Regions from separate parts of the Tardiphaga sp. 862_B3_N4_1 genome, predicted to be linked through region 4. Evidence: predicted binding sites of a transcription regulator. Region 4 holds the regulator's gene; each other region holds the start of a gene.

Evidence for each region. The regulator PhoB, encoded in region 4, activates phosphate uptake and scavenging genes when phosphate is short. The targets are predictions, from matches to a motif close to TGTCATNNANCTGTCAT.
Region 1: phnG (phosphonate C-P lyase system protein PhnG) is a predicted target of PhoB. The motif match lies at 4,312-4,328, and genes of this name have one in related genera.
Region 2: AB8B02_RS09295 (Orn/Lys/Arg decarboxylase N-terminal domain-containing protein) is a predicted target of PhoB. The motif match lies at 5,771-5,787, and genes of this name have one in related genera.
Region 3: ppk2 (polyphosphate kinase 2) is a predicted target of PhoB. The motif match lies at 1,061-1,077, and genes of this name have one in related genera.

Annotation. Positions count from the first base shown of each region.
Region 1 covers NZ_JBPWQB010000001.1:115,448-122,818, forward strand. The annotation lists gene phnL (phosphonate C-P lyase system protein PhnL) at 1-368, opposite strand, end outside; gene phnK (phosphonate C-P lyase system protein PhnK) at 376-1,200, opposite strand; gene AB8B02_RS00520 (alpha-D-ribose 1-methylphosphonate 5-phosphate C-P-lyase PhnJ) at 1,193-2,077, opposite strand; gene AB8B02_RS00525 (carbon-phosphorus lyase complex subunit PhnI) at 2,074-3,180, opposite strand; gene phnH (phosphonate C-P lyase system protein PhnH) at 3,183-3,791, opposite strand; gene phnG (phosphonate C-P lyase system protein PhnG) at 3,794-4,255, opposite strand; gene phnF (phosphonate metabolism transcriptional regulator PhnF) at 4,381-5,115, shown strand; gene AB8B02_RS00545 (DUF1348 family protein) at 5,116-5,583, opposite strand; gene ybgC (tol-pal system-associated acyl-CoA thioesterase) at 5,665-6,111, opposite strand; gene AB8B02_RS00555 (UPF0182 family membrane protein) at 6,277-7,371, opposite strand, start outside.
Region 2 covers NZ_JBPWQB010000001.1:1,995,331-2,002,701, reverse strand. The annotation lists gene AB8B02_RS09335 (2Fe-2S iron-sulfur cluster-binding protein) at 1-290, opposite strand, end outside; gene AB8B02_RS09330 (cytochrome P450) at 298-1,446, opposite strand; gene AB8B02_RS09325 (MarR family winged helix-turn-helix transcriptional regulator) at 1,680-2,228, shown strand; gene AB8B02_RS09320 (HAD-IA family hydrolase) at 2,473-3,099, shown strand; gene AB8B02_RS09315 (CbtA family protein) at 3,096-3,821, opposite strand; gene AB8B02_RS09310 (CbtB domain-containing protein) at 3,825-4,007, opposite strand; gene AB8B02_RS09305 (hypothetical protein) at 4,071-4,355, opposite strand; gene AB8B02_RS09300 (molybdopterin molybdotransferase MoeA) at 4,464-5,672, shown strand; gene AB8B02_RS09295 (Orn/Lys/Arg decarboxylase N-terminal domain-containing protein) at 5,831-7,371, shown strand, end outside.
Region 3 covers NZ_JBPWQB010000001.1:131,513-138,883, forward strand. The annotation lists gene AB8B02_RS00600 (methyl-accepting chemotaxis protein) at 1-527, shown strand, start outside; gene AB8B02_RS00605 (hypothetical protein) at 622-888, opposite strand; gene ppk2 (polyphosphate kinase 2) at 1,126-2,052, shown strand; gene AB8B02_RS00615 ((2Fe-2S)-binding protein) at 2,348-2,809, shown strand; gene AB8B02_RS00620 (molybdopterin cofactor-binding domain-containing protein) at 2,819-5,023, shown strand; gene AB8B02_RS00625 (c-type cytochrome) at 5,020-6,366, shown strand; gene AB8B02_RS00630 (TIGR00282 family metallophosphoesterase) at 6,373-7,197, opposite strand; gene AB8B02_RS00635 (5-formyltetrahydrofolate cyclo-ligase) at 7,199-7,371, opposite strand, start outside.
Region 4 covers NZ_JBPWQB010000002.1:2,029,063-2,036,433, forward strand. The annotation lists gene pstS (phosphate ABC transporter substrate-binding protein PstS) at 1-6, shown strand, start outside; gene pstC (phosphate ABC transporter permease subunit PstC) at 162-1,160, shown strand; gene pstA (phosphate ABC transporter permease PstA) at 1,162-2,007, shown strand; gene pstB (phosphate ABC transporter ATP-binding protein PstB) at 2,004-2,831, shown strand; gene phoU (phosphate signaling complex protein PhoU) at 2,860-3,573, shown strand; gene phoB (phosphate regulon transcriptional regulator PhoB) at 3,666-4,370, shown strand; gene AB8B02_RS26870 (GcrA family cell cycle regulator) at 4,567-5,076, opposite strand; gene AB8B02_RS26875 (aspartate aminotransferase family protein) at 5,523-6,761, shown strand; gene argF (ornithine carbamoyltransferase) at 6,761-7,371, shown strand, end outside.

The DNA of each region.
Region 1 (7,371 bases), on a different contig from region 4:
ACGCCGGCAGCGAGCAGCGGCTCGGCCACGACATCGATGGCGGCGACACGCGGCACCGCGCGCAGGAACTGGCTGACATAGCCGATGGTGTCGCGGCGCACACCCAGGATCTCGCGCGGCTCGGCGGTGGCGATATCGATGACGTCACCGTTGTGGCGCACGCCGATGGTGCCGCCGTCGCAGCGATAATTGCCGAAGATCATCTTCAGGATCGACGACTTGCCCGCCCCCGAGGGACCGGACAGCACCACGCATTCGCCGGGCGCGACATGGAACGAGACGTTGCGCACCACCGGCAGGCGAATGCCGTCCTGCAGGTGCATCACGAAGGTCTTTTCGGCGTTGCGGATATCGATCATCGGAATCATGTGGACCTCACGCCGGCAGGATTGAGGAAACGAGCAATTGCGTATAGGGCTCTCTGGGATCGTCGAGCACCTGATCGGTGAGCCCCGTTTCGATCACGCGACCTCCCTGCATCACCATCACGCGATGCGACAGCAACCGCGCCACCGCGAGATCATGCGTCACAACGATCGCGCTAAGGCCGAGCTCGCTGACCAGCGTGCGCATCATATCTAGCAAACGCGCCTGCACCGATACGTCCAAGCCACCAGTCGGTTCGTCCATGAAGATGAGACGCGGTTCGGTGACGAGATTGCGCGCGATCTGCAGACGCTGCCGCATGCCGCCGGAATAGGTCCGCGGCGCATCGTCGATACGCTCGGGCGAAATTTCCACGCGTTCGAGCCACGACGTCGCGGTATCGCGAATCTTGCCATAATGGTTATGGCCAACGGCCATCAGCCGCTCACCGACATTGGCGCCGGCGGAGACGGCCATGCGCAGCCCCATCGCCGGGTCCTGATGCACAAAGCCCCAGTCGGTGCGAAACAGGAAGCGCCGCTCGGCTTCGCCCATCGCCGCGAGATCGCGGGTCACGCCGTCGCGCATCCGGTAGGAGACGCTGCCGGTGGTCGGCGCTAACTGGGCGGAGAGGATCTGCAGCAGTGTCGATTTGCCGGACCCGGACTCGCCGACGATAGCCAGCACCTCGCCGGAATAGAGTTCGAAGGACACGTCGCGGCATGCCGCAAGACGGCCATAAGATTTTCCCAGGTTTGCCGCAACGAGCAACGGCTCGTCACTCGCAGCCGCGCGCCCTCCCGGTGCAGTTGAATTAGCTGTCACATCAAGCATTTGCGCTCTCCGCATAGGGCGCAGCATTCTCGCAGCCGCGATGCCCCTGTGATTGCCGCGTTTCGCAATAATCGGTGTCGGAGCAGACGAACATCCGGCTGCCCTTGTTGTCGGTGACGATCTCGTCGAGATAGCTATCCTCGGCGTTGCACAGTGCACAGCAGGCCTTGTGCTTGTAGGGCTTGAATGGATGATCCTCGAAATCCAGCGACACCACCGACGTGTAAGGCGGGATCGCATAGATGCGCTTCTCGCGGCCGGCACCGAACAGTTGCAGCGCCGCGCAGTTGTCCATCTTCGGATTGTCGAATTTCGGCGTCGGCGATGGGTCCATCACGTAACGCGCATTGACCTTCACCGGATAGGCATAGGACGTGGCGATATGGCCGAAGCGGGCGATGTCTTCATAGAGCTTCACGTGCATCAGCCCGTACTCGGCGAGTGCATGCATGCGCCGTGTTTCGGTCTCACGCGGCTCGAGGAAGCGCAGCGGCTCGGGGATCGGCACCTGATAGACCAGCACCTGATGCGCCTGCAGCGTCGCTTCGGGAATGCGATGCCGTGTCTGGATCACAGTCGCATCGCCCGTGCTCGTGGTCACGGCAACGCCGGCAGTTTTCTCGAAGAATTTACGGATCGAGATCGCGTTGGTGGTGTCGTCAGAGCCCTGGTCGATCACCTTGAGCTTGTCGACGGGGCCGAGAATCGCCGCCGTGACCTGCACGCCGCCGGTGCCCCAGCCATAGGGCATCGGCATTTCCCTGCTGGCGAACGGCACCTGATAGCCGGGGATCGCGATCGCCTTGAGAATGGCGCGGCGGATCATTCGCTTGGTCTGCTCGTCCAGATAAGCGAAGTTATATGTCGGCGCGTTCATTCCGCGGCCTCCTGAAGAGCAACGGGCGTCTCGTTGGCGTCGGCGAATTCCTTGCGCAGCTTGCGGAGCAAGCCGAGCTCGGACTGGAAGTCGACATAATGCGGCAGCTTCAGATGCTCGACGAAGCCGGTCGCCTGCACATTGTCGGAATGCGACATGACGAATTCCTCGTCCTGTGCCGGCGCCTTGATGTCCTCGCCAAGCTCGCGCGCGCGCAGCGTGCGGTCGACCAACGCCATCGACATCACCTTGCGTTCGCTCTGGCCGAAAGCGAGGCCATAGCCGCGCGTGAAACACGGCGCCTCGGTATCTGAGCCCTTGAACTGATTGACCATCTGGCATTCGGTCAGCGTGATCGACCCCAGCGGCACCGCGAAGCCAACATCCTCGGCCATGAATTCAACCTCGACCTCGCCGAGGCGGATTTCACCGGCGAAAGGATGGTTGCGGCCATAGCCGCGCTGCGATGAATAGCCGAGCGACAGAAGAAACCCTTCATCGGCCCGTGCAAGATTCTGAAGGCGCAGATCGCGGTCTGCCGGGAAGCTCAGCGCATCGCGCGTGAGATCGCCGACCGGCTTCTCGGGATCTTCGATGGGCGACGTTTCAATCAGGCCGTCGCGGCCAAGAATATCGGTGACGCGCGGCATCACGCCCGGCTCTGCATCGGTCATGGCCGGCTGCTCGGGCGAGGATTCGCCGGTCAGCACCGGATCGAGCAAACGATGCGTATAGTCGAAGGTCGAGCCGAGCACCTGGCCGCCCGGCATGTCCTTGAAGGTCGAGGAGACGCGGCGACGCACCTGCATCTGCGACGTATCGACGGGCTCACTCGAACCGAACCGCGGCAGCGTCGCGCGGAAGGCGCGCAGCAGGAAGATCGCCTCGATCATGTCGCCGCGCGCCTGCTTGATGGCCAGCGCAGCGAGCTCGCGGTCATAGAGCGAGCCTTCGGTCATTACGCGATCGACCGCGAGGCCGAGCTGATTGGAAATCTGCGCCACCGATACTTCCGGCACGTCGCGATCGCCGCGGCGTTCATGAGCCAGCAGACGATGCGCATTCTCGATGGCGCGTTCGCCACCCTTGACGGCGACATACATGCTCAGCCCTCCTTCGCAACAAGGCGCGTGGCGCGCGGCAGCGCGACGATGGATTCGCCGGAGACCAGCACGAGATCGATGCCGCGGGGAAACAGCGAGGCATTCAGCGCGAGACGATCCAGCAGATCCGGCACGCCGATTGCGGCGCGCAGGATCGTGGCGCCGTCAATACCCGGACCGCGCAGCTCATAAGCCGGGCCTTCGGTCAGGCTCGCAACCTGCAGGATGATGGTGGTGGAGCGATCCGGATATTCGCCGGTGCCGAAGGCAAAGTGCTCGAAGGACGGTAGCGCGGCAGCATCAGCCACCACGGCGAAGGCACACACGGCGGGATCAGCGATGACCGGCGCGCTGGTGTGAAACTTAATCCACTTGGCAACATCCATCGTCGCCGCCAACTTGCTATCGAGCCAGACCGGCGTGTCCTGATCGAACAGCGTCAGCGCGATGGCCGCCGCGCCGCGCATCATTGGCGCGGGCACACCCGAAACAGCCTGAATGCGCTGCACGGTACCCGGACGCGCCATCGCATCCATCACCGAACGGAAGGTCGATTGCGCCGCGAGGACCTTATCCGCGAAACCGGCTGGCATTTCCGCAACTGTCGTCATGATCAGCCCTCCCCGCGCACGAGTGTGTAGAAATCGACCTTGGTCGCTGCCGTCTCTGCGGCCTTCCGCTTGACATCGGCGACGACGCGCGCACGCAGCGGCGTCAGCACTTTGGTCTCGATAGCATCCGAGAATTCACGGGTCTGGATGAGTGCGTCGCAAAGTGCGATCAGCTGCGCCTTCGCCCCGTCACGGCCCAGCGTGTAGCCGAAGCCAACCTCGCCTGATGCCAACCGTACAGCGGCACGCGACACGGTCGCCTCGCCGAGATTGAATGGCGCGCCATCGCCGCCGATCCGGCCACGCAGCATCACCAGGCCGTTTTCCGGCTGACGCAGATGTTCATGGGCGGGAACAGCCACAGCATCGAGATATCCGGCGATATCCGCCGTGGCGCAGTGCCCAAGCACCCCCATCGCCTCACGGCGCCGGGCCTGCTGGTGGTTCAGGGAGGATGAAGTCATGTCACCGTCACTCAACAAGTTGTATGATTTACTAGACAACTTTATAGGCGGAGGCAATGACCGTTTCGTGACAGCGGCACGATTTTTCGCTAATGCGTGGTCGACATCATTCCGGGACCGATTTTGTGACCATTCAGGACAAGCCAACAGGCGTGGCACTTTGGCGGCATGTGGCCGACGGCATCGAGCGCGGCATTGCAGATGGCCGCTATGGTGCTGGCGAAAAGCTGCCCGGCGAGACTGAACTGGCTGACATCTACCGCGTCAATCGCCACACCGTGCGCCGCGCCCTCGCGACCCTGGCCGAACGCGGCCTGGTGCGCGCCGAGCGCGGCAGCGGCACCTATGTGGAATCGCCAAAGCTTGCATATCCCCTGCGATCACGCACGCGCTTCTCGGAAATTGCCGGTGCCGGCGGGCGCGAGCCGCAAGCGCAATTGATCGGAGCCTGGGACGATGTGGCAACACGCGATCTCGCGAGGCAGCTTGGCCTCAAAGCCGGCGCTCCGCTGATCCGCATTGAAGCCTTGCGGTTGGCGGACAAGACGCCGATCTGCGTCGGCACCAACTGGCTGTCGGCCGAACGCTTTCCCGATTTCGGCAAGGTCTATGAGCGCGTGCGCTCGATGACCAAGGCCCTGGCGCATTACGGCATCAAGGACTATCGCCGCGCCTCGACCAAGGTCACCGCGGGGATCATCGACGCGACCGATGCGACACGGCTTGGTGTCGCCCTCGGGCGCCCGATCTTGATTGTCGACTCCATCGATGTGGATGCCGACGGCACGCCGCTAAGCGCTACGCATTCGCGCTTCGTCGCCGAGCGCGTCGAATTCGTGGTCGATAGCGGCTCGCTTTAGTTAGAACGGGTCGGTGCCGAGACCCGGCACATCGGCCGGACGCGGCCCCGGCGCCGGCCACAGGAAACGGCGATCCTTCTCGGCAATCGCAACGTCGTTGATGCTCGCCTCGCGGCGGCGCATCAGGCCGGCCTCGTCAAACTCCCATTGCTCATTGCCATAGGAGCGATGCCAGTTGCCGGCGTCGTCATGCCATTCATATTGAAAGCGCACGGCAATGTGATTGTCGTCGAACGCCCACAAATCCTTGATCAGCCGATATTCGTGCTCCTTCGCCCATTTACGGGTGAGGAATTCGACGATCGCCGGGCGCCCCTGAAAGAACTCGCCGCGATTGCGCCAGACGCTGTCCTCGGTATAGGCCAGCGACACTTTCACCGGATCGCGTGAATTCCAGGCGTCCTCGGCCATGCGGGCCTTCTGGGCGGCGGTTTCTCGGGTGAAGGGCGGAAACGGTGGACGCGACATGGGACCCTCAGCTTTGCGATATGCCGGGATTGTAGCCCTGCTGCATGCGGAGTCGATGCCGTTTCACCTATGGGGCGATTGCTAAATCTGATCGGCCTTCATGGCAATCCGCAGCGCTTTCGGGATCGGCTTGGCGCGGCCGCCGGACACGAAGGCCACCTTGACCTTGGCCTCAAGCAGCAACTCATCGCCGCGGCGCACTTCCTGACCCAGCATGATCGAGGCACCCCTCACCTCTTGTGGAACCGTGACGACGTCAAGCAGATCGTCCAGGACTGCCGGTTTTAGAAATTCAATTTTCATCGAACGAACAACGAAGGCAAAGCCGGGCGCATCCTCTCGCGCTTCTTTCAGCAGCTCTTGTTGACTCGTTCCGAGCAAACGCAAGTAATTCGTTCTGCCGCGCTCCATGAAGCGCAAAAAATTCGCGTGATAAACAATCTGGCCGGCGTCAGTATCTTCGAAATAAACGCGGACCCGCATATGATGACGACCATCGCGAATTTCGCCATCAAGAGAGGCTGTCACAGGGAGATTCCTCTTATCACACTTCGGAGAGTAACCGTCTTGCACAGAGGCACCTTCCCCAGCAAGTGCCAATCGCTTTGGGCTTGAACCTTGCTCGGGATGCACCTGGAATCTTGGTCGCGGGAACGCGCATCTCTTTGTCGAATGACAATCAGCCGGCGTTGGTCAGTGTCCGGCTGATTCCCGGCTCATTTTCTCCAAAAGACCGCGCATCGCGTCAATCTGCGTGCCGAAGCCTGCCCAATCCCCAGACCTCAACAGCTTCATTGCCTCGTTATAGCGATCAAGCGCCTCCTGCGCCCTGTTTTCCGCAGGGCTCGCACGTGGCATTTCCGTCGCAGCACTCAGCGATGTCGGCGACGCGTTAGTTTCGATGAAAAGCGCGGACAAGGCCTCGGCAAGCGTCTCTTTCATGACGACATGCTCGCCGTAGGCGGCGATCACGCGCTTGAGCTCCGGCAAGTGTCCGTGGACCGCGCGCAGGTACAGCGGCGATACGTACAGGATCGAATTCTCGATCGGGATCACCAGCAGGTTTCCGCGGATCACCCGTGAACCCATCTGGTTCCACAACGATATTTGCTGGGAGATCTCCGTGTTCTGATGAATGCGCGCCTCGATCTGGAACGGTCCGTAGACGAGCTTCTCCTTGGGAAATTCGTAGACGATCAATTTTCCATAGTCTGGAGCGTCGCAGCGCGCTGCCAGCCATGCGATCATGTTGTCGCGTCGGCTTGGCACCATGGGGATCATGATAAAGAACTCGGCCTGGGTTTCTCCGGGCAGCCGCATCACAATGTAGTAAGGGACCATCGGCGCGACGCCGTCGCCGGCCGGCTGGCGCGGAAACTGCCAAAGATCCTCCCGGTTATAGAAAACGTCGGCAGATGCCATGTGATAGGTCTGGTAAAGCTGCGCCTGAATCAGGAAGAGGTCCTCGGGATAGCGAATGTGCTTTTGCAGATCGGACGGCATTGCCGCAAACGGCTTGAATAGCCCCGGAAAGATTCGCTGGTAGGTGGCTACGATCGGGTCCGCCTGGTCCATCAGATAAAAGTCGACACTGCCGTTATAGGCGTCGATGACGGCCTTCACGGAATTGCGGATGTAGTTCAGATTGCGGCCGGGCGCGGGCTGCGCAGAGGGAAAATAGTTACTCGTTGTATAGGCATCCTGGATCCAGAACATCCGCCCCTCGCTGATGACCAGATAGGGATCGTGGTCGAGGCTGAGGAACGGGGCGATCGTGCGTAGCCGTTC
Region 2 (7,371 bases), on a different contig from region 4:
CCATCGAGCGCCTCGGTGATCTTGATCTGGCACGACAGCCGGCTGTTCGGCAGCCGCTCGCTGGCGACACCTTCCAGCAACTCATCCTCGTCGGCACCGACTGCGCCAACTTTGCCCAGCCAGTTGTCGTCGACATAGACGTGGCAGGTGGCGCAGACCGCGCCGCCGCCGCATTCGCCCGTAATGCCGTCGATGCCATGCAGCAGCGCCGTATACATGGCGCTATCGCCATCATTGGCGCGGACTGTCTCGGCACGGGTGTCGTGATGAATGAACGTAATGCTCGGCATAGGATCCTCAGGCAGGCGTGAAGGTAATCGGCAGGCTCTCCAGCCCGCGCAGCGTGTTGTTGTAGCGGCGCTTGACCTCGCCGGTGATCTCGATCGATGCGACCTTGCGCGCCAATGCGGACAGCATCACCTCACCCTCCAGACGTGCCACGAGCTGGCCGACGCACATGTGGATGCCGGAGCCGAATCCGACATGGCCGGACGTCTTGCGGGTGATGTCGTAGCGTTCGGGATCGGCCCAGCGGCGCGGATCGCGGTTGGCGGCGGCCAGGAACATCAGCACCTTCTCGCCCTCACCGACACGACATCCACTGATCTCGACGTCGCGCGTCGTGGTGCGGAAGAAGGTCTGCACGGGGCTTTCGTAACGCACGGCCTCCTCGAAAGCATTGCGCGCCAGCGACAGGTCGCTGCGCAGCCGCGCGAATTCTTGCGGGTAGCGCGCCAGGCAATAAACGGCAGCGCCGATACCGTTCACCGTCGTGTCCAGCCCTGCCGACAGCAATGAGCGCACCAGCAGCGGCGCCTCGTCGGCGGTGATGTCGCCGGTGTCGACCCGCGCATGGATGCAGGCGCCGAAACCGCCGGGCGCGAGATTGTCGCGCTGGCATTGCGCAGCGACATAGGCCTGATGCGGCGCAGAGCGTTCGATGGCGTCCTGGCGCAGCTGGTTCGGCGGACCGAAAGCATTGAAGACAAGACCGGCATAAGGCAGCAGGTTTTCGCGGCCCTCCTTCTGCAGTCCCATCGCATCGGGGAACACCGAGAGTGGATAGGCTTCGGCAAGATCCGCGACCGCGTCGAAACTGCGCCGCTCCAGCAGTTCGTCGACCTTGGCATCGGCGGCCGCGGCAAAGCCATCACGCAGTTGCTTCATCACCGCGGGCGACAGCACTTTATTGAGCACGGCGCGCGTGCGCGTATGCGCCGGCGGGTCGGCTTCGAGGATGAGGCTCTGCGGGCGCCACGGCTTCTCCCTGGCAAAGTCGCTGAGGCCCACGCCGCGGCTCGAGCAGAACGTCGCGGGATCGTTCAGGACTGCATGAACTTCGGCATAGCGCGCGACCGCGTAGACGTTCCATTTGTCGAGATACACCACGGGCCCGGCTTCACGCAGCACCTCGTGGGTGGGGTGAGGATCGGCAAAGAAGTCCATAGCGAAGGGATCGACGTCGAGGTGGACGACGGGCTGAGACGATAAGTCGTTCGGCAGGGCTCCGCCGAAGGACAGCACCGGCGGGGTGTGGGGCGATGCCGTCGTGACCGTGGCAACCATGTGAATCTCCCATATTTTCTTGTTGGCAATTGCGGCTGCGTGTCTCTATTCCTCAGGACCACGTGATCTCGCCGATTTCGACGACGTCACGCTGGCAGGCAGGATCGTGGTGCATGAGCAAGAATGGATCGGGAAAAACGGTTCGAAAGCCCGCCAAGGCGAAAGCGACAAAGGTCAATGTCAGGACTGTCGCCGCGAGAGCGCCAGCTTCCAAAGGCGGGCAGTTGCTCGATCTCGAGCGCTATGTGCCGGCCTTCATCACCTTCATTGCGAACAAGCTGTCGCGCAACGCGACCGCGCTCTATCAGAAGCGCTTTGGCGTGAATGTCACCGAGTGGCGCATCATGTCGCTGCTGGCCATCGAGCCCGGCATTCCCGCCTCGCGCATCTGCCACGTCATCGGCTTCGACAAGGGACCGGTCAGCCGCACGCTTGCCATGCTGGAAGAGCGCGGCCTGGTCGCCATCAACGCCGACCCGGACGACGCACGCACCCATTCGATTACGCTGACCACGAAGGGTCGCACGACCCATGACGCCGTCATCGTGACCGCGCTGGAACGCGAGCGAAAGCTGCTGTCCTGTCTGGATGAAAGCGAACGCGAAGTGCTGATCGACTTGCTGCGACGCATTCACGGCAATCTCGGCGCGGTAACCGGCTAGACCACCACGCGTTACTCGCGCGTCATCAATCGCCGTCCCGCACAAGCGGTCCACCATCGTTTCTCTCCCTGCAGGGCCCGGCAGTTGACTGCTCTAAGTAGCGCCCTCTTTGGAAAGGCTCTCACGAATTAGTTGCCTAGGCAACAGAAATATCGGGGCGGTTTGTCACGCGGAGGCAAGGATTTTCTGCCACCATCCGCTAACCTGCGCCGCACATGTTCAATCGTTGAGCCAAAAGATACAGATGACGATGTCGCTTACGCCAAATTCCGCAGACGCCCTGCTGTTTGATCTCGGCCGCGTCGTGCTGGATATCGATTTCACGCGCGTGCTGAAGGTCTGGTCGGACTACGCGCAGTGTACACCGGACGACATCGTGAGCCGGTTTGCGCGCGGCGACGTCTATATGCGACACGAGCGCGGCGAGATTTCCGACGACGCATTCTTTGCGCATCTGCACGACACGCTCGGTATCGATCTGACGCCGGCACAATTTCTCGAAGGCTGGAATGCGATCTTCGTCGGGGAGATGCCGGGCATCGCCGAACTCCTCGCGCATGCCTCGAAGCGCTGGCCGCTCTACGCGTTCTCAAACACCAATGTCGCGCATGTCACGCATTTCTCGGAACACCATGCCGATCTGCTCAGTCACTTCCGCACGGTGTTTCTGTCGTCCTCGATCGGGCTTCGCAAGCCCGATGCAAAATCCTATGAGCACGTCATCGCGGAAATCGGCATCCCCGCCGACCGCATCGTGTTCTTCGACGATCTTGCCGACAATATCGAGGCCGCCCGTGCTTGCGGATTGCAGGCCGTTCACGTCACCTCGCCGACATCGGTCGCCGAGGCGCTCAAGGCACTCGGGCTTTAGGTCCGCGAGATGCGCTGGAAGGCGATGCTGGTGAGGACGCCGAGCAGTGCCCAGAACAGCAGGCTGGTCAGGACCGCTGCAACGACGAAACTGTGCGACAGGGCTTCCGGGACATCCGTATGGCCAGCGGGCGCCAGCGGGGCTCCGATCAGATGCGGCAGGATGATCAGGCCAAGGCCGAGAATGGCGGCCCATGACGCCTTGCGGAAGACCAGCAGGCCGAGCCCCGCCGCGGTGGCGCAGGCAGTGCCGATCCACCAGGTCTGGCGCAGTGTGAGGTCGGCTACAGGCATTCCAGGCAGCTCCGGCGGCAGGCCGAGGCCGGGCGCCGCCGTGAAGACGACGAAACCGCCGAGACCCCAGAACAGCCCTTCCCGCCAGCTCACGGCCCGGCCACGCAGCGCGAAGATGCCGGCCAGTAGCAACGCGAAGCCGATGGCAGTCAGGATATTGGCGCCGGTGGTGAAGGCATTGCGCTGCAAGCCCTCGGCAGGCTCCCATTCAGCCTCATGGCTATGGGCGGCGGCGCCATGGTCGTGCGTATGGGCGGGCTGGGCAGCAGCCGTCGGCGCAACAGCGGCCGGAGCTTCCGCCTTGCGCTCATAAACTTCGCTTTTCTGGATCAGGGGAATGGTCCCGACCATCTGGGCGCCGGTGATGGCAGCGCCAGAGATCACGCCAGCCAGCGCTGCCGAGAAGACGATCGACCTGAAGACGGACATGTCTCAGTGGCAGGGGAATGCGTTGGCGTGGCGCGTGTCGTGGGCCGCATTATGGACCGCGCTGATATGCGAGAAACCGACCACCCCGACGATAAACAGACCGAGCGCCATGGCCAGAACGGCCTGCACGACGACATTAACGTCAGTGGTGACGGCGGAGATCTGGGCGGTCTGGGTCTGTTGCATCGGAATCCTCGCGAAATAGAGGGCCAATTTAGCCGAGTTGCTCCGGCGGCGCGACCGTTAATTTTACATCGCGCGGGCGAGATCGCGGCTGGTCAGATGAAAGTTCGCATCTGCCGCTACCGACGCACGCACGAGCTTGGCGCTAGCCGCCGCCTGGAACACCGCTCTGTGGTCTTGAAAATAGGCCGCGCAGTCCTCCGGCGACGGGTAGCGCCGGAGCAGCGTCCGGAACGCATGACGGTGCACCATGCATAGCCCGCGATGGCCGGACGGCCGGAACGCCAGCGCATCCACATCCGCCCGCCAGATAGGCGCTTCATCGGCGGTTGCGGCGTGGTTGTCGGTCATGATCGCCGATGTCTACCGTGTTTCCCTGCCCTGCCAAAGCGCCGGTGGTTTTGCGTCCGCTCCCGCTCTCCGCTATGACGGGCGCCCACACTGCCGGAGATCCCCGCGATGGCCCTGATGCCGGTTACCGATGCCATGGCCGCGATTCTCGCGGGCGCCGATGCGCTGCCTGAGGAGATGGTGCCGCTGGAAGACGCGTTCCACCGCGTGCTCGCCCGCGACATCGCTTCGCTGCGCACCCAGCCACCGGAGCCCATGTCAGCGATGGACGGTTATGCTGTGCGCGCCGCCGATGCGACGTTGGGCGCCAAGCTCCGCGTCATCGGCGAGATCGCCGCAGGCAAGCCATTCGACCGCCCGCTGCAGACCGGCGAAGCCCTGCGAATCTTCACCGGCGGCGTTTTGCCCGCTGGCGCCGACGCCGTGGTAATCCAGGAAGATACTACGCGCGATAGCGATATCGTCGGGATCAACGAGGCCGCGATTTCCGGCAAGCATATCCGCCCGGCCGGCGTCGATTTCAATGAAGGCGATGTACTGCTGCGCGCCGGCACCCGCCTCACCGACCGCGATCTGGCGCTTGCCGCCGGCATGAACCATCCGTCACTGCCCGTGCGGCGACGGCCGGTCGTTGCCGTGCTCGCCACCGGCGACGAACTGGTCATGCCCGGCGCGGTCCCCGGCCCCGGCCAGATCGTGCTCTCCAATGGCTTCGCGCTGCGTGCACTGGCCCGTGCCGAAGGCGCCGAGGTGATCGATCTCGGCATCGCCGTCGACACGTTGGAGGCGACCACATCGGCCATTCAGCGCGCGATCGATCTGAAGGCGGACGTGCTGATCACCACCGGCGGCGCGTCGGTCGGCGACCACGACCTCGTGCAGCAATCCCTGATCAATGCCGGCGTCGAGATGGCGTTCTGGCGCATCGCCATGCGGCCCGGCAAGCCGATGATGCACGGACGCCGCCAGGGCATGCGCGTGATCGGCCTGCCCGGCAATCCCGTCTCGTCCTATGTCTGCGGCTTCCTGTTCATGGTGCCGCTGCTGCGCGCGCTATCCGGCCGAATCGAGGTCGCTCACGCGCTCGAACCCGCGGTGCTTGGCCGCGACCTCGCCGCCAACGACCAGCGCGAGGACTATCTGCGCACGCGTCTGGAAACCCGCGCCGACGGCACCGTGGTGGCGACGCCGGTGATGAAACAGGACTCGTCGCTGCTGGGAAATCTGGCTGTTGCCGAAGGACTTCTGATCCGCAAGCCATTCGCTCCCGCCGCCGCCGCTGGCGATTCCTGCGCGATCATGCGACTGCCTGTTTAAAGGCCGAGATGCGCGATGGGATGCCGGGCCACCGGAACTTCCGCCGCGCGGCATGTTCTCTGAGCTTTTTTCTGACTGAGATACCTTAACGCGGCTTCAGTCACTGAATTGTCACGTAACGCAGCGAGACATCGCTGCGAAACAAGATCGGTGCACAAATGGACTATTTCAAACGCTTCAATTTCCTGTTTGCGATGCCAACATTCGACGCCGACGATCTCGAGGGCATTCGCCTCAATCAGATCGTCGATGAGATCGAGCGTTCCGGCTTCGAGGTCGTCAAGGCGCGCAAGCTCGAAGACGCCACGATCGCGGTCCAGACCGACGCGGCGATCGGCTGCATGGTGGTCGACTGGGGCAAGAAGGGCCTCGAAGGCAAGACCGCGGCGCTGATCAACCTGATGCGCAAACGGGGCCTCGATTTCCCCATCATCCTGCTGATCCGTCGCAAGCGGTTTGAAGACGTCCCGGTCGAGGTGCTCGATTTCATCGACGGCTATGTCTTCCTGTCGGAGGAAACACCGCCGTTCATCGCCAAGAATCTCATCAGCCGGTTGAAGCAATATGCCGAGACGCTGAAGACGCCGTTCTTCGGCGCTTTGGTCGACTATGCCGAGGAAGGCAACCAGCTCTGGACCTGCCCGGGCCACAATGGCGGCGTGTTCTACAGCCGCAGCCCGATCGGCCGGGTGTTCATGGAACATCTCGGCGAAGCCGTGTTTCGCGACGACCTCGACAATTCCGTGCTCGATCTCGGCGATCTGCTGACTCATGAGGGCCCTGCGCTGCAGGCGCAGAAGGAAGCCGCGCAGATTTTTGGCGCGGAGAAAACCTATTTCGTGCTCAACGGCACCTCGACCTCCAACAAGGTCGCGCTATCGGCTCTGGTCACCGATGGCGATCTGGTGCTGTTCGATCGCAACAACCACAAGGCGGCCCTGCACGGCGCATTGATGATTTCAGGCGGTGTGCCGATCTATGTGCCAACGACGCGCAATCCCTGGGGCCTGATCGGCCCGATGAACTGGGATGCGCTCGACGAGGACGCGCTGCGCGAGCGCATCCGTATCAATCCGCTGGTCACGGATCCCGAGGCCTGGAAGCGTCCACGCCCGTTCCGCGTCGCCGTGGTCGAACAGTGCACCTATGACGGCACCATCTACAGCGCCGAGATGATCATCGCGCGCATCGGCCATCTCTGCGATTACATCCTGTTCGACGAAGCCTGGGCGGGTTTCATGAAATTCCACCCGCTTTATGCCGGCCGGTTCGCCATGGGACTCAAGGACCTTGGCCCGGATTCGCCGGGTATCATCGCGACGCAGTCGACCCACAAGCAGCTCGCGAGCTTCTCGCAGGCGTCGCAGATCCACATGAAGGATCGTCATATCCGCGGCCAGAAACGCCGCGTCGAGCATCGGCGCTTCAACGAAAGCTTCATGCAGCACGCCTCGACCTCGCCGTTCTATCCGCTGTTCGCATCATTGGATGTCGGCGCGCAGATGATGAAGGGCCGCTCGGGCGAAGTGTTGTGGGACGACACGATCCGCCTCGGCATCGAACTGCGCAAGAAGATGCGCGCTGTGCGCCGCGAATTCGAGGAGAAGGAAACCCGCGCCGAGCGTCGCTGGTTCTTCGAACCCTTCGTGCCCGAGCGCGTCGCGATTCCCGACGCAGCCAGCGAAGGTGCTGTTCACAA
Region 3 (7,371 bases), on a different contig from region 4:
TTCATGACGAAAACACCGAATTCGTCACCCGCGCCATTGATGCCGGCGCCGCGCTCAACAAGATCTTTGCCGACGGTATTGCATCCGGCGCTATCAGCATCGACGACATGTTCGACGACAACTACGTCGAAATCCCTGGCTCCAGTCCGGTACAGTACCGGACAAAGATTCTCGGCTGGGCCGACCGCGCACTCCCCGAATTCCAGGATGCGTTTCTGGCAAAGGACTCCCGTATGGCGTTCTGCGCCATGATCGACCGCAACGGCTATCTGCCGGTGCATAACAGCATCTATTCGAAGCCGCAGCGCCCGGGTGATGTCGCCTGGAACACGGCCAACTGCCGCAATCGCCGCATCTTCAACGATCCGGCTGGATTGGCCGCCGGTCGCAACACCCGTTCCTATCTGATCCAGAGTTATGCCCGCGACATGGGCAACGGTCAGACCGTGATGATGCGCGAGATCGACGTGCCTGTGCGCATACAGGGACGCCATTGGGGCGGCTTCCGCACGGCGTACAAATTATGATTTGGGTTTGTAAACGGCGCTGCCACCTGAGACCTGGCGCAGCGCCGCCTATTCCGTCTGCGAGTGGGCTAGCAGCCGAAACTGCCAAGGCGTCCTAGCCGCCGCTCGTTCGGCCTTCCGCATTGTCATCTCCGCCGTATGAACCGCCGCCATATCCATATGGCGCGCTGTATCCATATGAACCGGGGCCGGCACCAAATCCGCGATAGACCGTTACGGGGGCGCTTCCCTCATACCGCGCGTGAGAGGACATGATCCGTCGATGCTTGCTGGCAGCGCTATGCCCGTCTTTGGCCTGCGCGGTCCAGCTCGAAGTGCCGGCGATCAGTAAAGCGGCGCCCAACAGAATGAATTTATTCATCACATTTTTCCTTGGTCAACGAGCCCCGCGACCTCAGATGCGCACGCTTGGCTCTCAAGGTAGCGCCAATCACGCGTAGTTGAATTTCGGCTTGCGGTACCCCGTCCTGCATGGACAGCGGCGGCGAGACCATTGGGGCCATTTGCCCATTCGCTCCGGGCATGGGAGGCAGTGTCACACCGCTGACATTTGCATCGGTCCATAACCGTGGACCCATTCGATACAAGCGGAGCTGCCATGACCGAACATTCCCTCGACGACGCGCAAGCAATCCACGACCGCATTCGTGCAGAGATGCTGGACGGCTTCGACGAAGAACTCGAGCTCGAGATCGATGACGATCGTCTCGACGCCCTGACCAACGAAATGTCCGACCACAGCCCGGCGGAGACCATCGAGCGACGCCTCTATTTCAAGGAACTGTTCCGCCTGCAGGGCGAATTGGTGAAGTTGCAGAGCTGGGTGCAGCAGAACAAGCTCAAGGTCGTGGTGATCTTCGAGGGTCGCGATTCCGCTGGCAAGGGTGGCGTCATCAAGCGGATCACCCAGCGGCTTAATCCACGCGTCTGCCGCGTTGCCGCACTCCCCGCGCCGAATGAGCGCGAACGCACCCAATGGTACTTCCAGCGTTACGTCTCGCACCTCCCCGCCGGCGGCGAGATCGTGCTGTTCGATCGTAGCTGGTACAACCGCGCCGGCGTCGAGCGCGTGATGGGTTTCTGCACCGAGGATGACGTGGAGGAATTCTTCCGCTCGGTGCCGGAATTCGAACGCATGCTGGTGCGCTCGGGCATCATCCTGGTCAAATACTGGTTCTCGATCACCGATGAAGCGCAGCACCTGCGCTTCTCGATGCGCATCGCCGATCCGCTCAAGCAGTGGAAGCTCAGCCCGATGGATGTCGAGGCGCGCACCCGCTGGGAGCAATACACCAAGGCAAAGGAAGCGATGCTCGAGCATACGCATATTCCGGAAGCCCCGTGGCATGTGGTGCAGGCCGTCGACAAGAAGAAGGCCCGCCTGAACTGTATCGCGCATCTGCTCGAACAGCTTCCCTATCAGGAAGTCGAGCATCCGCCTGTGGTCCTGCCTGCACGCGTACGCAATCCCGACTATCACCGCACGCCGGTGCCAGCCGAAATGTATGTGCCGGAGCGGTACTAGCCCCACAGTCGGCAGATCGCGTAACGTTTTTCGGGCAGGCCGAGCCTAACGCAACCGCAATATTCTTTTGAATAAAAGTCATCCGACGCCCACGAAGAGGGCGTCGGATGACGTCGCGCAGATTTTACCGCGATTTATCCGACAGACACGCTCGCGCGACATACAAACCAATGTATAGTCCTGCTGCATCTTATTGCTGCTTTTGAAATGATGACCGTACGCCTATAGTACCGTCGTTGGTCGATGACGAACCATTCGCCATTGCATCATCGAGTCGAGAAAACGGGGTCTCACTGTGGCAAATCTCAATATCAACGGCGAGCAGAAGTCCTTCGACGCACCAGACGACATGCCTCTGCTCTGGGTGCTGCGCGACATTCTCGGCATGACCGGCACGAAATTCGGCTGCGGCGTAGCGCTATGCGGAGCATGCACCGTGCATGTCGACGGCAAGGCCGTGCGCTCCTGTATGCTGCCGGTCAGTGCGGTGAGCGGACGCGCCATCACCACAATCGAAGGCGTCGGCACCACACCGGTCGGCGCCAAGGTGCAGAAAGCCTGGCTCGACCTCGAAGTCATTCAATGCGGTTACTGCCAGTCCGGGCAGATCATGTCAGCGGCGGCGCTCCTCGCTTCTACGCCAACCCCTGACGATTCTGACATCGATGCCGCCATGGCCGGAAATATCTGTCGCTGCGGCACCTATGTCCGGGTGCGTGAAGCCATCAAGCATGCTGCCTCCGAACGGCAAACCTAGGAGTCGGCCATGAAACTTGCAGACAACATGCTTGTTGCGACCAGTCCTGCAAACAAGCCTTCTGGCCTGTCACGGCGCAATCTGCTCGCTGGCGCCTTTGCCGGTGGCTTTATGTTCGCCTTCCAGCTTCCGGTCCGCGCGGCCAATGAGCCGACGCAACCTCCCGATACGACGGAGGGCAAATTCGCCCCCAACGCCTTCATCCGCATCGACACCACCGGCAAGACGACACTGGTGATGCCGCAAGTCGAGATGGGGCAAGGCATCTATACCGCCATCGCCATGATCCTCGCCGAAGAGCTCGACGCCGACTATGCGCAGATCACGCTGGAACATGCGCCGCCCAGCGACAAGCTTTACGGCAATCCAATTTTCATCATCCAGGCGACCGGCGGATCGACTTCGGTGCGCGCATTCTGGAAACCGCTGCGCAATGCCGGTGCAACCGCGCGTGCGATGCTGGTGCAAGCCGCAGCCGAACAGTGGCAGGTCGAACCTGCGAGCTGCACGGCGTCGAATGGGCAAGTGATGCATACGGCCAGCGGGCGCAAACTGTCCTATGGCAAGTTGTGCGACGCCGCCGGCAAACTCACACCGCCGAAGGAGGTCGCGCTCAAGGAGCCAAAAGACTTCTCGGTGATCGGCAAGCCGCTGAAGCGCTTCGACACACCGGACAAGGTCAACGGCAAGACGATCTACGGTATCGACGCGATGGTGCCGGGCATGACATTCGCGACGCTGGCACAATGCCCGGTGTTCGGCGGCAAAGTCGCCAAGGTCGATGACCGCGCGGCAAAGAAGATTCCGGGCGTGCGGCAGATCGTGGTGCTCGACGACCTCGTGGCCGTGGTCGGCGATCACATGTGGGCCGCCAGGTCCGGGCTCGAAGCGCTCGATATCACCTGGGATGAAGGTCCCAACGCCAAGATCAGTTCGAAGGACATCTGGACGCATTTGCGCGCGGCCAGCGAGACGGACGGCGTGATCGCCAAATCGGTCGGCGACATCGCCAAGGGTCTCGCCACCGGCGAACGGATCGACGCGTCCTACGAGATGCCGTTCCTTGCGCACGCGACCATGGAGCCCTTGAATTGCACGGTGCACTTCAAGGGTGATTCCTGCGAGGTCTGGACGGGCACGCAGATCATGTCGCGGGTGCAATCCGAAGCCGCCAAGGCCGCGGGCCTGCCGATCGACAAGGTCACAGTAAATCAGCACATGATTGGCGGCGGCTTCGGCCGCAGGCTTGAGCCCGACATGGTCGTGGCGGCGGTGCGCATCGCCAAACAGGTCAATGGACCGGTCAAGGTGGTGTGGACCCGCGAAGAGGACATCCAGCACGACATTTATCGCCCCGTCTATCGCGACAACATTTCGGCGACACTGTCCAACGGCAAAGCGGTCGGCTTCAAGTACAAGATCGCAGGCTCGGCCGTGATCGCGCGTTGGCTACCGCCTGCGTTCCAGAAGGGCATTGACATCGACGCCATCGATAGTGCCGCGGACCAGCCCTACGACTTCCCGCATTTCCAGTGTGAATATGTCCGTGTCGAACCACCGGCGGTGCCGACCGGCTTCTGGCGCGGCGTCGGCCCGAACAATAACGTGTTCGCGATCGAGAGCTTCATGGATGAGCTCGCTCGCAAGGCCGGCAAGGATCCCGTCGTGTTCCGGCGTGAATTGCTCGGCAAGGCACCACGGATGCTGGCGGCCCTCAATCTCGCGGCGGAGAAGGCCAACTGGGGTCAGCCGCTGCCAGCGCGCGTCGGACGCGGCGTGAGCATCCAGCCCACCTTCGATACTTCGATCGCGACTGTGGTCGAAGCGGAGGTGGATTCTCAGGGCGAGATCCGTCTGCGTCAGGTCAACGTGGCGGTCGACACCGGCATCGCTGTCAATCCCGACACCATCGTGGCGCAGATCGAAGGCGGCATCGTGTTCGGCCTCACCGCCGCGCTATATGGCGACATCACCATCGAGAAGGGGCGCGTGCAGCAGTCCAATTTCCATGACTACCGCATGCTTCGGATCGACCAGATGCCGAAAATCAATGTCCACCTCATCAAGAGCGGCGAAGCGCCCGGCGGCATAGGCGAGTGCGGCGTGATCGGCGGACCGCCGGCATTGCGCAATGCAATTTATGCTGCGACTGGCGTTGCGCTGCGGAGGATGCCGATCGACCGCGATGCGATCGCCGAAAGGAAGAAGTCATGACGCCCGCCGCACGTCGCATTCTCGGCAGCGTCATTGTGATCGGTGTCGTGGCTGCAGCCGGCGCCGCGCTCTATGTTCGCGGTCCCGGACCGATGGCCTTCTCGGGCGGCCCGAAGGTGGCGCTGGCCGATTACAAGGGTCCCAATCCCACGGGCGTTCCCGCCAACATGGCCAACGCCAGCCTGATCGAGCGCGGCGAATATCTTGCGCGTGAGGCGGATTGCATGGTCTGCCACACTGCGCCCGGGGGCAAGGAATATGCCGGCGGCTTCGCATTCAAGCTGCCGTTCGGCACGCTTTACTCGACCAACATCACACCGGACAAAGAGACAGGCATCGGCAACTACACCGATCAGCAGTTTCTCGACGCCGTTCGAAGCGGCAAGCGCCACGACGGCGCCCGGCTCTATCCCGCGATGCCCTATACGTCCTACACTTACATGACCGATGCGGACACGCTCGCGGTCAAGGCCTATCTGTTCAGCCTCGCACCGGTGCGCGCAGCACCGCCTGAGAATACGCTTGCCTTTCCGTTCAATCAGCGCTGGGCAATGACGTTCTGGTCGGCATTGTTCAATCCCGACACGCGCTTCGAACCCGATACGTCGCAAAGCCCGGAATGGAACAGGGGCGCCTATCTCGTCGAAGCGCTGGCACATTGCGGCGAATGCCACACGCCGCGCAATCTCGGCTTCGCGCTCGACAACCGCAAGAAGTTCGCTGGCGCCCTGACCGCCGGATGGCGGGCCTTCAATATCACCTCGGACAAGACGACAGGCCTTGGCAGCTGGAGCGACGACGATGTCGTTTCCTATCTGTCGATCGGACATGCCAAAGGTCACGGCACCGCTTCGGGGCCGATGGGCGAAGCCGTGGATCACAGTTTCAGCAAGATGGCGCCGACGGATATCAAGGCGATGGTCGCATTCCTGCGCACAGTGCCGGCGATGCCCTCGCCTGATCTGCCCGCGAAACTCGCGCCACCCGCACCGCCCTCGCACAGGGACGGCATGACAGCGAACGCGCTTGGCAAGACGGTCTTCCAGGGCGCCTGCGTGAGCTGCCATGGCTGGACAGGCGAGAGCGCACTCTCGCCCATGGCTACGCTAACTGGCGCGTGGGCCGTTAACGATCCCGGCGCGACGAACGTGGCGCAGATCGTGATCTCCGGCACCAAGCGGCATACGCCGCAAGGCGCACTCTCGATGCCAGCTTTCGGCAAGAGCCATTCAGATACGGAGATCGCGGCTGTCGCGAATTACGTGACCGCGCGCTTCGGCAGCAAGGGATCGCAGATCACGGCAAGCGATGTCGCGGATCTGCGCAAACAGACGGAGCAGTAGGCCGAACTAGTTCAGCCAGAACTCGGGCACGGCCTGCGACAAGCGGCCACCGAGTCGCACCGGCGCGATGCGTGATGCGAGGCCGGTCTTGTCATCGGTTTCGACCGCAACGCCCGACAAAGTCGCCGGGCCGAAGGCGGGCTCGAAACGGCCGGAGGGAATGCCGGTCGTGAAGCGCCTGACAGGCTCTTCCTTCTGCATGCCAATCACGGAATCATAGTCGCCGGTCATGCCGGCATCGGTCATGTAGGCGGTGCCGCCTGCGAGGATTTGATGATCGGCGGTCGGCACATGCGTATGCGTGCCGACGACGAGGCTCACGCGGCCATCGCAGAAGTAACCCATGCCCTGCTTTTCGCTCGAGGCTTCGCCATGGAAATCCACCACGATGGCGTCCGCGGCTTCCACCAGCGGACAGGCATCGATTTCCTTGCCGACAGCGCTGAACGGATCGTTGAGCGGCTCCATGAAGACGCGGCCCATGGCGTTGATCACCAGCGCACGCGCACCGTTCTTGGCGTCAATCAGCGCAGAACCGCGGCCGGGGGTGTGGCGCGGGAAATTCAACGGACGGATCAGACGCGGCGCGCGTTCGATGAAGACCAGCGCCTCTTTCTGATTCCAGGCGTGATTGCCGAGCGTCACCGCATCGGCGCCAGCGTCGACAAGATCATTATAGATCGTCTCGGTGATACCGAAGCCGCCGGCGGCGTTCTCGCCATTGATGATGACAAGATCGAGCTTCCAGTCGCGGATCAGGCCCGGCAGTTTTTCGAGGATCACCACGCGGCCGGTTTTGCCGACCACGTCGCCGATGAAGAGAATACGCAAGTCAGATGCTCCGAAAATCGATCGTCCGGGTTTCGGTTAGCACATAATCCAGCGCCACGTCGTGTGGTTGCATGGGAATGGCCTCGATTTCCTGGGTGTCGAAGGCCACGCCCACGGCGATAAATGGCTTGATGGCGTGCAGTTGCGCGAAGGTGCGATCGTAATGCCCCGCGC
Region 4 (7,371 bases):
AGCTGATCTGGTGTGTGGGCGGAGGAGAGGGGCATCTCTCCTCCGTTTGCTGCAGGGCTGAATTTCTTTCTTCTTCTCTTCTTCTCTTCTGACTTCGCGCCCTGACAAGCCCCTCCAGGGCAATGCGTTTTGGGGTATTGTAACAATTACAGGGGACTGGCGTGGCAGACATGGCCGTACAGAGCTCTTCGATGGACGCTGCCGGACCTTATGATCGTGCGAAGGCTTTGAATGCCTTCAAGACCGGCGACCAGGCGTTTTATTGGATCACCCGCATCTCGGCGCTGTCCGTTTTGTTTATCCTCGGCGGCATCATTCTGTCGCTCATCGTTGGTGCGTGGCCGGCGCTCCGCGAATTCGGCTTCTCGTTCCTGACGACGCAGCGCTGGGCACCGTCGGCTGATCCGCCGGTGCTGGGAGCGCTCGGCCCGATCTACGGCACGCTGATCACCTCGGTGATCGCGATGGCTATCGCCATTCCGGTCGGCATCGGCATCGCGATCTTCCTCACCGAACTGTGCCCGAACTGGCTACGCCGCCCGATCGGCATGGCGGTCGAGCTTCTCGCCGGTATTCCCTCGATCATCTACGGCATGTGGGGCTTCTTCGTGCTCGGCCCGTTCCTGGCCAACCACGTGCAGCCGTTCATGATCAGCGCCTTCGAAGGCGTCCCGGTCCTCGGCGTGATTTTCGCCGGCCCGCCGTCCTATCTCTCGCTGTTCAACGCGTCGCTGATCCTCGCCATCATGGTGCTGCCCTTCATTACCTCGATCTCGGTCGACGTGTTCAAGACGGTGCCGCCGGTGCTCAAGGAAGCCGCTTACGGCGTCGGCTGCACCACCTGGGAGGTCGTCCGCAACGTCGTCATCCCCTATACCCGCGTTGGTGTGATCGGTGGCGTCATGCTGGCGCTCGGCCGTGCGCTCGGTGAAACGATGGCGGTGACCTTCATCATCGGCAACTCGTTCCGCATCACAGGCTCGATCTTCGGCCCGGGCACCACGATCTCGGCGGCGATCGCCAGCGAGTTCGCGGAGAGCGACGGTCTGCATCAATCGGGTCTGATCCTGCTCGGTCTCCTGCTGTTCGTGCTGACATTCTTCGTGCTCTCGGCAGCGCGTCTGATGCTGCTGCGTCTGGAAAAGAAGGCGGGCAACTAACATGAACCCGATTTACGCATCCCGCCGTCGCCACGATACGATCATCCGCCTGCTTTGCGTCGGTGCCGCTCTCTTTGGCGTCACCTGGCTCGCGCTGATCCTGTTCACGCTGTTCTACAACGGTATCGCCGGCATCAGCCTGCAGATATTCACGCAGAACACGCCGCCGCCGGGCTCCATGGAAGGCGGCCTGCTCAATGCCATCGTCGGTTCGGTCATCATGACCGTCATCGGCGTCGGCATCGGCGCGCCGCTCGGCCTGTTTGCCGGCACCTATCTCGCGGAATACGGCAAGCACGACAAACTCACCTCGGTGATCCGCTTCATCAACGACGTGTTGCTGTCGGCCCCGTCCATCATCATCGGCCTGTTCGTTTATGGCGCGGTGGTGATTCCGATGGGTGGCTTCTCGGCTCTCGCCGGCTCGCTCGCGCTCGCCGTGATCGTGATCCCGGTCGTCGTCCGCACCACCGAGGACATGCTCGGCCTGGTGCCCAATCCGTTGCGTGAAGCGGCCTCGGCGCTCGGCCTGCCGCGCTCCCTGGTCATCAAGCGGATCGCCTATCGTGCAGCCCGTTCCGGTCTCATCACCGGCGTGCTGCTGGCGACCGCACGTGTCGCCGGCGAAACGGCGCCGCTGCTGTTCACCGCGCTGAGCAACCAGTTCTTCAGCCTCGATCTCACCAAGACGATGGCCAACCTGCCGGTGACCATCAACAACTTCGTGCAGAGCCCCTACGAGTACTGGAAGCAGCTCGCCTGGAGCGGTGCCCTGATCATCACCTTGACCGTACTTGCCCTTAACATTGGCGCGCGCATTCTCGGCGCCGAGAGGACAGCAAAATGAGTGAGCTTTCTGTGTCGTCTGGCGTTCCTTCCGTCTCGATGCCGCCGCCGTCGGCCCTGCAGGGCGAGACCCGTCCCAAGGTCACCGTGCGCGACCTGAACTTCTACTATGGCGAACACCACGCTCTGAAGAAGATCAACCTGACGCTGATGGCGAACCGCGTGACTGCGTTTATCGGCCCGTCGGGCTGCGGCAAGTCCACGCTGCTGCGCATCTTCAACCGCATGTATGACCTGTATCCCGGCCAGCGCGCCGAAGGTCAGCTCATGCTCGACAACCAGAACGTTCTGGATCCGAAGCTGGATCTCAACCTGCTGCGCGCCCGCGTCGGCATGGTGTTCCAGAAGCCGACCCCGTTCCCGATGACGATCTATGAAAACATCGCCTTCGGTATCCGCCTCTATGAAAAGATCTCCAAGTCGGAGATGGACGTGCGCGTCGAGAAAGCGCTGCGCGGCGGTGCGCTGTGGAACGAAGTCAAGGACAAGCTCAACGCCTCGGGCCTCAGCCTGTCGGGCGGTCAGCAGCAGCGCCTGTGCATCGCGCGCACCATCGCGGTGCGGCCGGAAGTGATCCTGTTCGACGAGCCGTGCTCGGCGCTGGATCCGATCTCGACCGCGAAGATCGAGGAGCTGATCGACGAGTTGAAGGATCAGTACACGATCGCGATCGTGACCCATAACATGCAGCAAGCCGCCCGCGTCTCCGACAGCACGGCCTTCATGTATCTCGGCGAGCTGATCGAGTTCGATCAGACCAACAAGATCTTCACATCACCGACCGATCGCCGCACCCAGGATTACATCACCGGCCGCTTCGGCTGACGCGACATATTCGCGGGAGGATTTAGATATGGCTTTTGAACACACCACCAAGGCTTTCGATGACGATCTGCAGGAGCTGACCCGTCTCGTCGCCGAGATGGGTGGCCTTGCGGAACGGCAGATTGTCGAATCCGTCGACGCGCTGATCCGCCGGGATGTCGCGCTCGGTGCGCGCGTCGTCGCCACCGACGCCGAGATCGACCAGTTGCAGCGCACGATCGAAGAGCGCGCCGTGCTGACCATCGCCAAGCGCCAGCCGATGGCTGTCGATTTGCGCGAGATCGTCGGCGCGCTGCGTGTCGCCACCGATCTGGAACGTATCGGCGATCTCTCCAAGAACATCGGCAAGCGCGTCAATGCACTCGACAGCGACTTCCATCCGCTGAAGCTGATCCGCGGCCTCGAACACATGACCGACCTCGTGACCACCCAGGTCAAGGCCGTGCTCGACGCCTATGCCGCACACGATCTGCCGGCCGCGATGACGGTGTGGAAGGGCGACGAGGAAATCGACGCGATCTGCACCTCGCTGTTCCGCGAGCTCCTTACCTATATGATGGAAGATCCGCGCAACATCTCGTTCTGTATCCACCTGATGTTCTGCGCCAAGAACATCGAGCGGATCGGCGACCATGCCACCAATATTGCGGAAACCGTGTTCTACATGATCGAGGGTCAGCAGATCCTCGACAAGCGCCCGAAGGGCGACATGACCACATTCGCGAATACGCCGACTGTCTGAAGCATGGCCCTGAAAAGTGGAAGCCAGTCTTCCGCAAGGATCATGATTTAAAGACTTGTCGGACGTCACTGAGGATATTGATCAAGATGGCTGTGAATGCACGCATTCTGGTTGTGGAAGATGAAGAGGCACTAACGACGCTGCTTCGCTACAACCTCGACGCCGAAGGCTATGACGTTGAAACTGTCGCGCGCGGCGACGATGCCGACACCCGCTTGAAGGAGCGGGTGCCGGATCTCGTGGTGCTCGACTGGATGCTGCCGGGTCTGTCCGGTATCGAACTGTGCCGCCGCCTGCGCGCACGGCCCGAAACCAAGGCATTGCCGATCATCATGCTGACGGCGCGCGGCGAAGAGAGCGAGCGCGTTCGCGGTCTCGCCACCGGCGCCGACGACTATATCGTCAAGCCGTTCTCGGTGCCGGAGCTCCTCGCCCGCGTGAAGGGCCTGCTCCGTCGTGCCGCTCCCGAGCGTCTCGCCACCGTCCTGGCGTTTGGCGACATCGAACTCGACCGTGACAAGCGCCGCGTCGTGCGCTCGAGCCGTCCGATCGATCTCGGTCCGACCGAATATCGCCTGCTGGAGTTCTTCCTGGAACATCCGGGCCGCGTGTTCAGCCGCGAGCAGTTGCTCGACAGCGTCTGGGGCCGCGACATCTATATCGACGAGCGCACCGTCGACGTGCATATCGGCCGTCTGCGCAAGCTGCTCAATCCCGCCGGCGAGCCCGATCCGATCCGCACCGTGCGCGGCGCCGGCTACGCGCTGGATGACCGGTTCGACAAGGCGGCGGAGTAATACTCCGCTATCGACAGTTATTCTCGTCATGGCCGGGCTTGTCCCGGCCATCCACGTCTTTGTGTTCGGCCAAGACGTGGATACCCGGCATTCGCCGGGTATGACGGCGGAGAGGTCTCCGCTCACAATTCCCCCAAAACAAAAAAATGCCCGGCTCATCACCGGGCATTTTCATTTGGTTTAGATGCTTTCCAGCTCAGCGCGTCGGCTTTGGCACCGCGCGGCGGCGGTCGCTGGCCGGCTGATAGGCGATGCGCGAGTGATGCGCGCAATAGGGGGCGCCGGCCAGGGCCTTGCCGCCGCAGAAGTAGAAGTCCGCGCTCGACGGATCGCCGATCGGCCAATGGCAGGTGGCTTCGTTGAGTTCGACCAGCGACAGGCGCTGGCTGATCGGCACGATGTTGTCATAGGCGATCGGGTCGGGCTCGGCCTCGATCTCGTAATTATGGGCCAGCGCGGTATTGCCGCGTGCCATCGGGCGGGCGACGCGTACCATCTGCTGCGCCGGGCGCGCCTTGCGCTGCCGCGGAGCTGCCGAGGAGGGGCTCTTGGCACGGCCGGACAGGCCAAGGCGGTGAACCTTGCCGATCACGGCGTTGCGGGTCACGTTACCGAGTTCCGCAGCGATCTGGCTGGCGGAAAGGCCGCCTTCCCAGAGTTTCTTCAACTGTTCGACGCGATCGTCGGTCCATGTCATTACCGTCATCGCCGTTTTCCCTTCGTGAGCGCCGGCCTGACCGGGCAGCGCTGCGAGTTGAGACTTCAAAAATCCCTGCGGTCAGAATCCTTTAGCGCTCACCGGGCGCGAATTTCGCGTCCGGCTGTTACGCCGCACTGGATGTGTCAAAAGGATCTACCGCCGCACGAGATGTCGTATCCGACGAGGCAAAAGCTACAATATGCCGTGACTCGCGCGCAAGAGTCGGGCATGCCGCGTCCACATGCTTCTGCAAGTAAAGCTGCAAAATCGGCTTTTTCTGCGACTCCGTGTGACTCGAAAGCCGCAGTGCGCGGTTGACAGTCTTCACAGCACACATAGAATAATGCCCACGTGCCGCCCGAGAAGGGCGGCACGTTTCGTTTCTAGGGTCCGTTGTTCGATTTCGCACAGTTGTCATCGACGCGGCCGCAGTCTTTTCGATCGGATCGGTTATGACCAGCAACGCAACGTCTTCGCCCCTCTCTCAGGCTCACTTGCTGCCTGTTTTCGCGCGTGCGGATGTCGCTTTCGAGCGCGGTGAAGGCGCGTGGCTGATTGGAACCGATGGCGAGCGCTATCTCGATTTCACCAGCGGCGTTGCCGTGAACGCACTTGGCCATGCGCACCCACATATGGTCGCCGCGTTGCAGGAGCAGGCCACCAAGCTCTGGCACATGTCGAACCTGTTCAAGAGCCCGGACGGCGAGCGCCTCGCCGCGCGGCTGTGCGAACAAAGCTTTGCCGACTTCGTGTTCTTCGCCAATTCGGGTGCGGAAGCGATGGAATGCGCGATCAAGGTGACCCGCCACTATCATTTCTCCAAGGGCCATCCCGAGCGCACCCGCATCATCACCTTTGAAGGCGCGTTCCATGGCCGGACCCTCGGCACGCTCGCCGCGACCGGCGCTGCGAAATATCTCGAAGGCTACGGCACGCCGCTCGATGGCTTCGATCAGTTGCCGCTCGGCGATATCGAAGCCGTGAAGAAGGCGATCGGTCCGAACACAGCCGGCATTCTCATCGAGCCGCTGCAGGGTGAGGGCGGCGTGCGTGCGCCGAGCAACGCGTTCTTCGGCGCGCTGCGCGAACTTTGCGACAAGAACGGCATCCTTTTGATATTCGACGAAGTGCAGACCGGTATGGGCCGCACCGGCGAACTGTTTGCCTATCAGCGCATCGGCGTGACGCCGGATGTCATGTCGCTGGCCAAGGCGCTCGGCGGCGGGTTCCCGATCGGCGCGTGCCTCGTCACGGCGGAAGCGGCCGAAGGCATGGCGCCCGGCTCCCACGGCTCGACCTTTGGCGGCAATCCGCTGGCGGTGGCCGCGGCGAATTCCGTGCTCGATATCATGCTGAAGCCCGGCTTCTTCGACCATGTGAAGAAGATGTCGCTGTTGCTGAAACAGAAACTCGCGGGTGTGGTCGATGGCCATCCAGATGTGCTCAGCGAAGTGCGCGGCGAAGGTCTTCTCATCGGCCTCAAGGCTGTCGTGCCGGCCGGTGATCTCGTTGCAGCACTGCGTGAGGCCAAGCTGTTGACGGTTGGCGCCGGCGATAATGTCGTGCGCTTCCTGCCGCCGCTGATCGTCAGCGAGTCCGAGATCGAGCAGGCCGTGCAACGGCTGGAACAGGCTTGCGTGGCCCTCGGCTCATCCGGCAAAGCATCTGCAAAGACGCAGGGAGCCGCGTGATGAGCACGTCACCGCGGCACTTCCTCGATCTCACGGCCGTGCCGGCCAGCGAGTTGCGCAATATCATGAACGCGGCTGCCGCCATGAAGGCGAAGCTGAAGGGGCGGGATTGCACGAATGCCGAGCCCGATCGTCCGCTCAAGAACAAGACGCTGGCGATGATCTTCGAAAAGCCCTCGACGCGCACCCGCGTGTCGTTCGAGGTCGGCATGCGCCAGCTCGGCGGCGAAGTCGTGATGCTCACCGGCGCCGAAATGCAGCTCGGCCGCGGCGAGACCATTGCCGACACCGCGCGCGTGCTGTCGCGCTTCGTCGACATCATCATGATCCGCATCCTCAATCATGACTCGCTGATGGAGCTCGCGGAGAATGCGACGGTGCCGGTCATCAATGGCCTGACGCGCTTCTCCCATCCCTGCCAGGTGATGGCGGATGTCATGACCTATGAGGAACATCGCGGCCCGATCAAGGGACGCACCGTGGCGTGGACCGGCGACGACAACAATGTGCTGATGTCCTGGGCTCATGCGGCCGAGCGCTTCCAGTTCAAGCTTAATATCGCGACGCCGCCGCAGCTGTCGCCGAAGAAGCCGTTCAAGGACTGGGTCAA